2 regions of the Bacillus sp. m3-13 genome follow, and region 2 is predicted to be linked to the other one. Evidence: a T-box and tRNA genes for the amino acid it is inferred to sense, from the RefSeq annotation. Region 2 holds a T-box; the other holds one or more tRNA genes.

Region 1 (4,727 bases), on a different contig from region 2:
TAAGCTGAATATCCCGGTGAGCTGATCCACCTTGAGGAATATCCAGGTTATCGCAAACTATATCAATCATTCTTTGACCTGTGATATCTTGATTCAAAGGCACTTCTTCTCCAGTACGGAATCTGGCTTGGCAACCTCCAAAAGTTGAAAATCTCACTGTCAACCCTGCTGGAATGACTAGTGTATCTACTATTCGCGCAATTGTTCCCGGAGAGTTCGGTGTATTTGTTACCGTTAAGCGATACGTAACTTGATTTCCATTGATAGTGCAACATTTATCAGCTGATAATTGGACTACGTCAAGGTTTAACGTACAGAAATCTGACGCCTGTACGGTGCCTGATACAACATTTGCTCTATTATCAATCAAATATTCTCCAGGTGCTGATACCCCTGTAACAGGCAGAGAATACGTAATAACTCTTTCTCCACCAGGCTCAATTGTACCTAAATTGCCGGTGATCAAAATTCTCCCTGGGACTGAACGGTCTACATTTAGACTAGGATCACTTATTGTGATTGGCCCTAGCGTTATATTCGGAGAAAAGAGCAAGGTATCTGTTAGCTGCACATTTTCCAGAGGAGATCCCCCAGGATTTGTTACTGTAATTTGAAACGCAAGTCTTACCGTATTACCATCAAATACTTCTTCACAACTTTTATTGACAATCAACTGACCTGGAGCAGGACATTGAGGAACAATATAACACCCATCACAAGCAAACGTGTAGTTCACATTTGCCGCTCTTACTCGTATTCCTTGTGTACCATTAGGGTAGTTCCCTACAATTTCCAAGCGGTATTCAACCGTGACACCCTTATCGAAACGGTTATTCGATTCCACTTTCAACCAATTGAAACCAGTTGGCGCTGGGCCATAATTAGGATCAGTAGGACTGATGGTGAACGGAACGGATGTAAACGTGCCACATCCATCAATTTTTTCACTTACTATTATGGTGTTTGCCGGTATGTTTTGACATACAGGTATTACAAAACTACTAATTCCTCTTGTAGCCATCGCGTTATCAGTCGCAAATTTATAAGACCAATAAGACCGGTTCTCAGGTGAAGGCCTGAAGCAAGGGTTTCCTGCTGTACTTCCATCCGGAAGCGTTTGACATGCTGGTTGGATAACTGTTATCCCGTTTTGGGTTGCACAAACACAAAGATTCTCATACGGGGAACAGTTACAATTTTGACATATATCTGCCATTTAAACATCTCCTTTAACATTAGTTTCTACATAGTATGTCTAGCATTCTTTCTTGTATAGACTAACGAATTAAGAGATTTGTCCATTTTAGTAGATTTGCATAAAAAAGCTCCAATCTCTTAAAACTTAAGAGATTGGAGCTTCTTCTTAGATGATCTGAGAGGGATTCGAACCCCCGACCCCTACCCTGTCAAGGTAGTGTTCTCCCACTGAACTATCAGATCTCGTATGCGACTGTAAATATTATTATAGATAGTCGGCAGGTGTTTGTAAAGATAATTTTACAAAACTAAAAACCGCCCCAAACTCGGACGGTTACACTTGCATACCTTTTTCTTTTCTTCCCGAAGCAAATGCATCAATCATCAGGATAATAGCTGTTATAGTGTGTAAAGCCCAACCCACAAAAGGGACCCACCCTAAACAAGAAGCAACGATTCCCCAAATGCTACCATGAAACTTCTGCCCTTCTTTCGCACTAAACACCAACGTAATGATATGTAAAATCAACATAAGTCCCAATGGAGAATAACCAAACCCCATTACAGTCAAACCTCCAAGAACAGGAATAGCTAAAAATGCCTCCATTCCTCCAGTCACCCATTTTAACGTAGTAGATGGTTTCACAAAATCACCTTCCTTTCTTATATTTCAAGTATATTCCTAACTCCCCAAAAAACAACCAGAATATATGTTCGTATTTTTATTGAATATAAAACATATGTTCGTATATAATAATGGTAAGGAGATGATGATAATGAGCCGAACGCTCAAGTGGTATATGAATTCAAGAACACCTATTGAAATAATCTATATGTCCAAAGATGGATCCATCACGCAAAGATCCTTACTTGTGTTGGATATTAACAAAAATAGCGTGACGGCATTCTGTTACCTGCGCAATCAAAAAAGGACGTTTCTGTTAGATAGTATATTATCCTATCGCCCCTTAATTAAAACATACAAGAATGAGGTAATCTAATTGTTTCTCTTGCACACATTCACTCATATATGATATTCTATAAAGAAACACATTTTTACAGGAGGGAGATATTAATGAGAGAAGTAACACTTACAGATATTTTTACACACCCTATTACACAAAAGTATTTGAAGCGCTCCGGGGTTGCGCATGCCCTTGAAGTGGCCAACCATGCCTTTCACTTGGCGTTTAAATATAATGTTTGCGTAGATTTGGCTACGAAAGCTGCCCTTCTGCACGATATCGGGCATTATGAATGGTATCGTCAAGGAAAATGGGACTATGAGCTGTACAGAGAAAATGATATTCATGCAATTAAAGGGGCAGAGCGTGCCCACAAGTTATTGATTCGCTTAGGAGAAAAACCGCAAAACGCGAAAAAGATCTCTGTTGCTATTCTTTTGCATACAGATTCCTACTTGCCTGAAATCGACGTTAAAAGAAGTCCTCTACAAAAAGTAGTGAAGCTTGCGGACGAAATGGACGAGGAAAAAGGCGGAAACCACCACTATAGACAAATTGATAAATCCACTGCGCTCGAAAAAATCAACTACCTTGATCAACTCGTCGAACATTACCTTCCAAAACAACAACTTTCATCACCTTCACATGAACAATCGATGTAACGCACAAGAGGTAGCCGATGCTGCCACCTCTTCACTTGCATGTTTTTGAAAACCCTTACTTGGCAAAATAATATTCATACCCACCTACCACCCTGAATCCATTATTCTCATAGAGCCTTATTGCTCCTTCATTTTTCACGTCCACATCCAACCTTATGGCTTTTTTAGGATACCTTACTTTAATATCATTTACTATATTCTCTAATATTGCACGCCCGTACCCTTTTCCCCTCTGGTCCGGCGTGACCGTAAAGGCGCTTAAATATACTGATTCCTCCTCATCACATACTGTTATTGTCGCAACGGGAGTTTGATCTACATGCACAAGAAACAGCTCATAACCTGGATTTAAAGCATTACGTTCAATTAAACTATTCACATTTTCATCCGTCGGCGGAACATCGAAACCGTCCGATAATAACTTCAATATTATTGCGGTTTCAGAAAGGTCAGCTTTTTTCATAGACATGTTTTGCAGATTAAAATCGTACTTTTTATGATGCTTTTCATGGTACTCCATGGTGAACTCAGAATACACGTAGGTCGCTTCCAACTTTAATGAGAGATGAATGGCAGCGTCAGACTTGTCTGGACAAACAAAAAGCACCTCATCTGCACCACACGTCCGTGTCATTTCTTTTGCACTTTCAAGCAACCTACTAAACCTTCCTTGGTTTCGGTAATTTGGATGGATCATCCCCGCCAGCTCCACCTTTTTAGGGTCTACAAAAGAAAACAAACCTATAAAACCTACTAATTCTTTTTTCTCCCGCGCCAATATAAATCCGAGATGAGTCGCGTCCCCTTTCTGTATCATGGATAAATTTAAACTGGCTCTTATTTCGAACCCATCATGAAGCTCGCATTGTTTTAAGAGTTCAATCAGTTCCTGATATTCCTTCTTAGAAAGGCTGTTTGATTTTGTTATTTCCATCGTTCCCCCCCATATTTCTATGCTTTTTTTAAACACAAAACACTCATATGACATCATATGAGTGCAGAAGGTAAAACGTAATTATTATAGGTCAATCTGTTACTTTTTCAAGGTCTTCCATAATTTCCTCTAAAGGGACATCCAAACCACTGTATGACTCCCGTACAAACCCTTCTTTATCGACCAAAAATATACTAGTGCTATGCATATATTGATCTGAACCTTCTTCTTTAGAAGCCGGCACCATAAATGATACATTTGCAAACCGCTCTATCGTCTCCTGATCATAGCCTGTAACAAAATCCCATGTCTGATAATCCGCTTTATACAAATCACCATATTCCTTTAACGCTTCCGGAGTATCCTTCTCAGGATCGATGCTAAACGAAACAATCGGCACTTCCACGCCTGCTTCTTTCATTTCTCGCTGCACCCTTGCCATATTGGCTGTCATCGGAGGACAAACTGTATCACAATTAGTAAAGATGAAATTAGCTAACCAAAACTCCCCTTCATGTTTAGAACTAGTGAAGCTCTGCTTATCTTGATTTACCCCATCAAGCTCTCCAATCTCAAGTTTCATTGAAAATTCTTCATCTAAATTAACTTCACTGCTTCCGCAACCAGCCAGAGCAAGTAAGATTACAAATGACAATATCGGCCAAAGTCTTTTCAAAAATATTCCTCCAAACTCATAAAAAAGTGTCGAGACCATTATAGCCCGACACCCTTATAAAATGCTAGTTAACAAATTGTGAATCAATGAATTCTGTAAAATCCGGTTTTTCTTTCAAGAATTTAAGTTCAAAGGATGAGTTTGCAAATTCCTGCACCACTTCTGCATCCACTTCATGAGTGAAGCGAATTCTTTCCCAAGCAGAATCAATAACCTCTTTTGATAGTTCTTGATTTGTCAGTTCCTTAATGGAATTGATTGCAATCTCTTTTGCCTCTTCCGGATTTTCAGAA
Region 2 (4,727 bases):
TAACTCGCATAAGATATTCCCAGATGATGCACTTGCTGTTGCCCGGAAATATCACTCAGATGCCGTGGAAGTGGGGTTGCTATCTGAGGCAGTCGAACTAGTGAGGACTTTTGAGCCTACTCTCATCTTTGTTGTTGGCACTCAGTCAATGATTGGTAGTGCCAAAGAGATATGGAAAGATTCGTTAATGGATATTGGTTAATTGACGCTTCGGCTACCTTTTATGAAGGTCGCTGGAGCTATTTTTAATTTCTGGAGAGGTGTTGGGTTCGTTTTTTTGGAATTCTTTTAGGAGATAGGTTTTGGAAATCAGTGTTGGCAGAGCTTGGACATTTCCCAGACGACCTTCTACATTTCCCAAAGCATCTTCTACCACTTTAGTGAAATCTTCTACCTTAAACGAGCGAGTTTCTACCGTTTAGCCGCCACCTTCGACCATTAATCATTTTTCGACACACTCATCCGTCAACACAGACCGCATTGAACCACCGACATCCCCCGGTCCTCCCAAAAACAAAAAATCCCAAGCAGACATCCCCTTCTAAAAGGACATCCACCCAGGATCTTTCTTACAAAAAGCCTTATCCCTTCAACTCATCAATGCGAGCTTGAACAGCATCACGCTTTTCAACATAATCTTGCTCTTTCGCTTTTTCTTCTTCGATGACATTTGCAGGTGCTTTCGCGATGAAGCCTTGGTTGGAAAGCTTCTTCTGCACGCGCTCTACTTCTTTATCAAGCTTCGCAAGCTCCTTGTTCAGACGAGCAATCTCTTCGTCAATGTTGATCAGGCCTAACAATGGAAGAATCAATTCTGCTCCAGTCACCACTGCTGTCATCGCCTTCTCGCCGCCATCTAATGCAACATCTGTTCCAATCAACAGCTCGCTTGGGTTACAGAAGCGCTCTAGGTAAGAACGGTTGCTCTCAAGCTTCGCGGCAATCTCAGAAGTTTTCGCTTTTACAAGCAATTTAACCTGCTTGCTCATTGGCGTGTTCACTTCTGCGCGAACGTTACGTACGCTGCGGATGATGTCTACTAGTAAACGCATATCCGCTGCCGCTTCCTTGTCTGTCAGTTCATCGCGAACTTCCGGCCATTTTGCAGTCGTAATGGACTCGCCTTCGTGAGGAAGCTGCTGCCAGATCTCCTCTGTGATGAATGGCATGAATGGGTGCAACAGACGCATGGTGTTATCCAATACGTAAGCTAAAATAGAGCGAGTTGTCTTTTTCGCCGCTTCATCTTCGCTGTACAACGGAATCTTCGCCATTTCGATATACCAGTCACAGAAATCATCCCAGATGAAGTTGTATAGGGCACGGCCCACTTCACCGAACTCATATTTTTCAGCAAGTTTCGTTACGGTCTCGATTGTTTCGTTCAAACGAGTGAGGATCCACTTGTCTGCAACGGACTTCTCCCCGCTCAAATCGATATCCTCGAACTTCATGTCGTCCATATTCATTAAAGCAAAACGGGATGCGTTCCAGATCTTGTTGGCAAAATTCCAAGTGGACTCTACTTTTTCATAGCTGAAGCGTAAATCCTGACCTGGTGAGCTTCCAGTAGAAAGGAAATAACGCAGGGAATCCGCTCCGTACTTTTCGATAACTTCCATTGGATCTACACCGTTACCAAGGGATTTACTCATCTTGCGGCCTTGCTCGTCACGAACCAGCCCATGGATGAGAACATCTTTAAATGGACGCTCACCTGTAAATTCTAAGCCTTGGAAAATCATACGGGAAACCCAGAAGAAAATGATATCATACCCAGTTACTAAGGTACTTGTTGGGTAGTAACGTTGGTAGTCCAGTGATTCTGTTTCCGGCCAGCCCATTGTGGAGAACGGCCATAATGCAGAACTGAACCATGTATCAAGTACATCTGTATCTTGCTCCCAATTTTCGATATCTTCTGGTGGGTTATGGTCAACATGGATTTCTCCTGTTTCTTTGTTATACCAAGCCGGAATGCGGTGGCCCCACCATAGCTGACGGGAAATACACCAGTCGCGAATATTTTCCATCCAGCGCATATATGTGTTCTCAAAACGGTTTGGTACGAAATTAACCTTGTCTTCTTCAGATTGAAGGTCAATCGCTTTGTCAGCAAGAGGCTGCATCTTAACGAACCATTGTGTGGAAAGATACGGCTCAACAACCGCTCCGCTTCGCTCACTGTGTCCAACAGAATGCATGTGCTCCTCAATTTTGAAAAGAACGCCACTTTCCTGCAAATCTTTAACAAGCTGCTTACGGCATTCGAAACGATCCATCCCATTGTATTTTCCGGCTTTCTCGTTCATGCTACCGTCTTCATGCATTACTAGGATACGCTCTAAGTTATGACGGTTTCCAATTTCAAAGTCGTTCGGGTCATGTGCTGGCGTAATTTTCACTGCACCGGAACCAAACTCCATGTCTACATAGTCATCGGCAACGATTGGAATTTCACGGCCTGTGATAGGCAGTGTTACCATTTTTCCGATCAAGTGCTTGTAGCGCTCGTCTTCCGGATGAACCGCAACCGCTGTATCTCCAAGCATGGTTTCTGGACGAGTAGTTGCAATTTCAATCGAACCAGAACCATCAGTCAGAGGGTATCTCATATGATAGAAGGCACCTTGAACATCTTGGTGAATAACCTCGATATCAGAAAGAGCCGTTTTAGTTGCAGGATCCCAGTTGATGATGTATTCTCCGCGGTAAATCAGGCCTTTTTTATAAAGCGATACGAACACTTCGTTCACTGCTTTGGATAGTCCTTCGTCCAATGTGAATCGCTCGCGGCTGTAGTCAAGGCCAAGACCTAGCTTGGACCATTGCTCTCGAATATGTTTTGCGTATTCGTCTTTCCACTTCCACGCTTCTTCCATGAATTTTTCACGGCCAAGGTCATAGCGGTTAATTCCTTGATTACGCAGCTTTTCGTCTACTTTCGCTTGTGTTGCGATTCCTGCGTGGTCCATTCCCGGTAACCATAGAACGTCAAAACCTTGCATACGTTTCATGCGTGTGATGATGTCTTGCAGGGTAGTGTCCCATGCGTGGCCAAGGTGAAGGCGGCCTGTTACGTTTGGTGGTGGAATAACGATTGTGTATGGTGTTTTGTCCTGGTCGTTTGTCGCTTCAAAAAAGCGGCCGTCCAGCCAGTATTGATAACGGTTTTTTTCGATTGTTTGTGGATCGTATTTTGTCGGAAGGTTTACTTCATTCATTTCCATCCTTTTTCTCCTCCTAGTTGTTCCAAAATAAAATAAAAAACTCCCTTCATCCATATAAAAGGACGAAAGGAGTTAAGTTTCGCGGTACCACCTTTTTTTACAGGGTGAAAAAGATAGACTTTTCCCTGTACACTCAAATCTGTTAACGGCTCTCCACCGGTTTCAACTACTGAACATAACGCGTTCGCTGAAACTACTCGAGGGCGACCTTCCAATCCGACTTTCCTGAGAAACCTTTCAGCTAATGGTTTCCCTCTCTAAAGGGGTCTGCAATTGTACTCTTCCCTGTCACTGTATTTGATCGTTATCTCATTACCTTACTATGTTACATAAAGGATATGCTAATAGTCAATAAGCTTCTCCAATTTTTTATTAAGTTATGCACAAAATCAAATAATTGTTCCAAATTGGGCACTATTTTCTGCACACAATCATATCTTAGGTATATATACATCGAGAAAAGTGTCTTAAGGAGGTACCCTTATGCGAAAATACAACCCTTATTCCTTGCCGCCATGGTTGAGACAGGTTCGAGGTGTATGCGCGCAATTTATTATTCCTATTTGTGTGTTTCAAGGAATACGTACCATCTTTCTTCCCACAACCTTCGACGTGCTCATTCTTGCCATTTGCATCGTGGTTGCCATTTGCTTTCATTTGGAATGGATCTAGGCGACCTGAAAAGCTGCCTCTTACTTAATGGTGAGGCAGTTTTTATTACGTCTTTCGACACATTATCTATAGCATATTTCCTAAAAATCATCCATAATACTACATAAAGCTAAGAATTTTCTACCAATTTCGACTTTAAAAGGAGACGTACATGATTTCATTTATGCAAAAACCTAAAAAGGTTCCTTATACTGCTGACATGCAGTTTCCGGACAGACAAGCTGTTGTAAGTCATTCAGAAGATGCAGATTTGGCAAGCCGCCTTTACTATATGGGCTTCACAAAGGAACATCTGCAAGCTTTACAAAATGCAAAACCGGTCATATTTGAAATACTAGATGAAGTACTTGAAAAGGTGCTGGAACATTTATATAAACAACCGCCGGTGAAACGGGTTGCCACAAGCAATTCCAGTAAGGAAAGACTTAAGGCAGTTTTTGTTCGCTATTTTCAAAGTCTTTTAAGTGGAAAACTTGATGAAGATTTCTATAAAATGCGGAAAAGAATCGGACAAACTCACAATGGTGTTCATCTGCCGGTTACATGGTTTTTGGCGACCTATTCCGCTATGCAGACCCTTCTGCTTCCAAAAGTAGTGGAGCTGCTTCAGGACAGTCCTAAAGATATGGTGACCACGTTAACTGCACTGACGCATATCATTAACTTAGACTCGCAGCTTGTTGTGGAAGAGTATATCCATGTTCGCATTGATTTGCTTGAGCAGGCAAATGAAGCAAACCGTACGTTGCAGGCGGAGCTTACCAAAATTAGTGAAGAAGTTGCTGGCACCGTGACGGAGACGGAAGAAACTATCCAGACCGTCAC

The links. The T-box of region 2 lies ahead of M313_RS0112700 (valine--tRNA ligase). A T-box ahead of a tRNA ligase gene usually reads a tRNA of that ligase, here a tRNA-Val.
Region 1: it has a tRNA-Val gene. The T-box ahead of M313_RS0112700 (valine--tRNA ligase) is inferred to sense a tRNA for this amino acid. The anticodon was not compared.

What each region holds. Positions count from the first base shown of each region.
Region 1 is NZ_ACPC01000010.1:47,079-51,805, reverse strand. It holds gene M313_RS0104655 (COG1361 family protein) at 1-1,216, opposite strand, end outside; tRNA gene M313_RS0104650 (tRNA-Val) at 1,369-1,440, opposite strand; gene M313_RS0104645 (hypothetical protein) at 1,532-1,843, opposite strand; gene M313_RS0104640 (hypothetical protein) at 1,974-2,198, shown strand; gene M313_RS0104635 (HD domain-containing protein) at 2,273-2,824, shown strand; gene M313_RS0104630 (GNAT family N-acetyltransferase) at 2,880-3,758, opposite strand; gene M313_RS0104625 (SCO family protein) at 3,850-4,434, opposite strand; gene M313_RS0104620 (aliphatic sulfonate ABC transporter substrate-binding protein) at 4,499-4,727, opposite strand, start outside.
Region 2 is NZ_ACPC01000019.1:425,391-430,117, reverse strand. It holds gene M313_RS0112710 (bifunctional folylpolyglutamate synthase/dihydrofolate synthase) at 1-202, shown strand, start outside; gene M313_RS0112700 (valine--tRNA ligase) at 582-3,230, opposite strand; T-box leader at 3,286-3,531, opposite strand; gene M313_RS0112690 (YszA family small membrane protein) at 3,714-3,902, shown strand; partial or broken gene M313_RS27005 (protoglobin family protein) at 4,054-4,590, shown strand.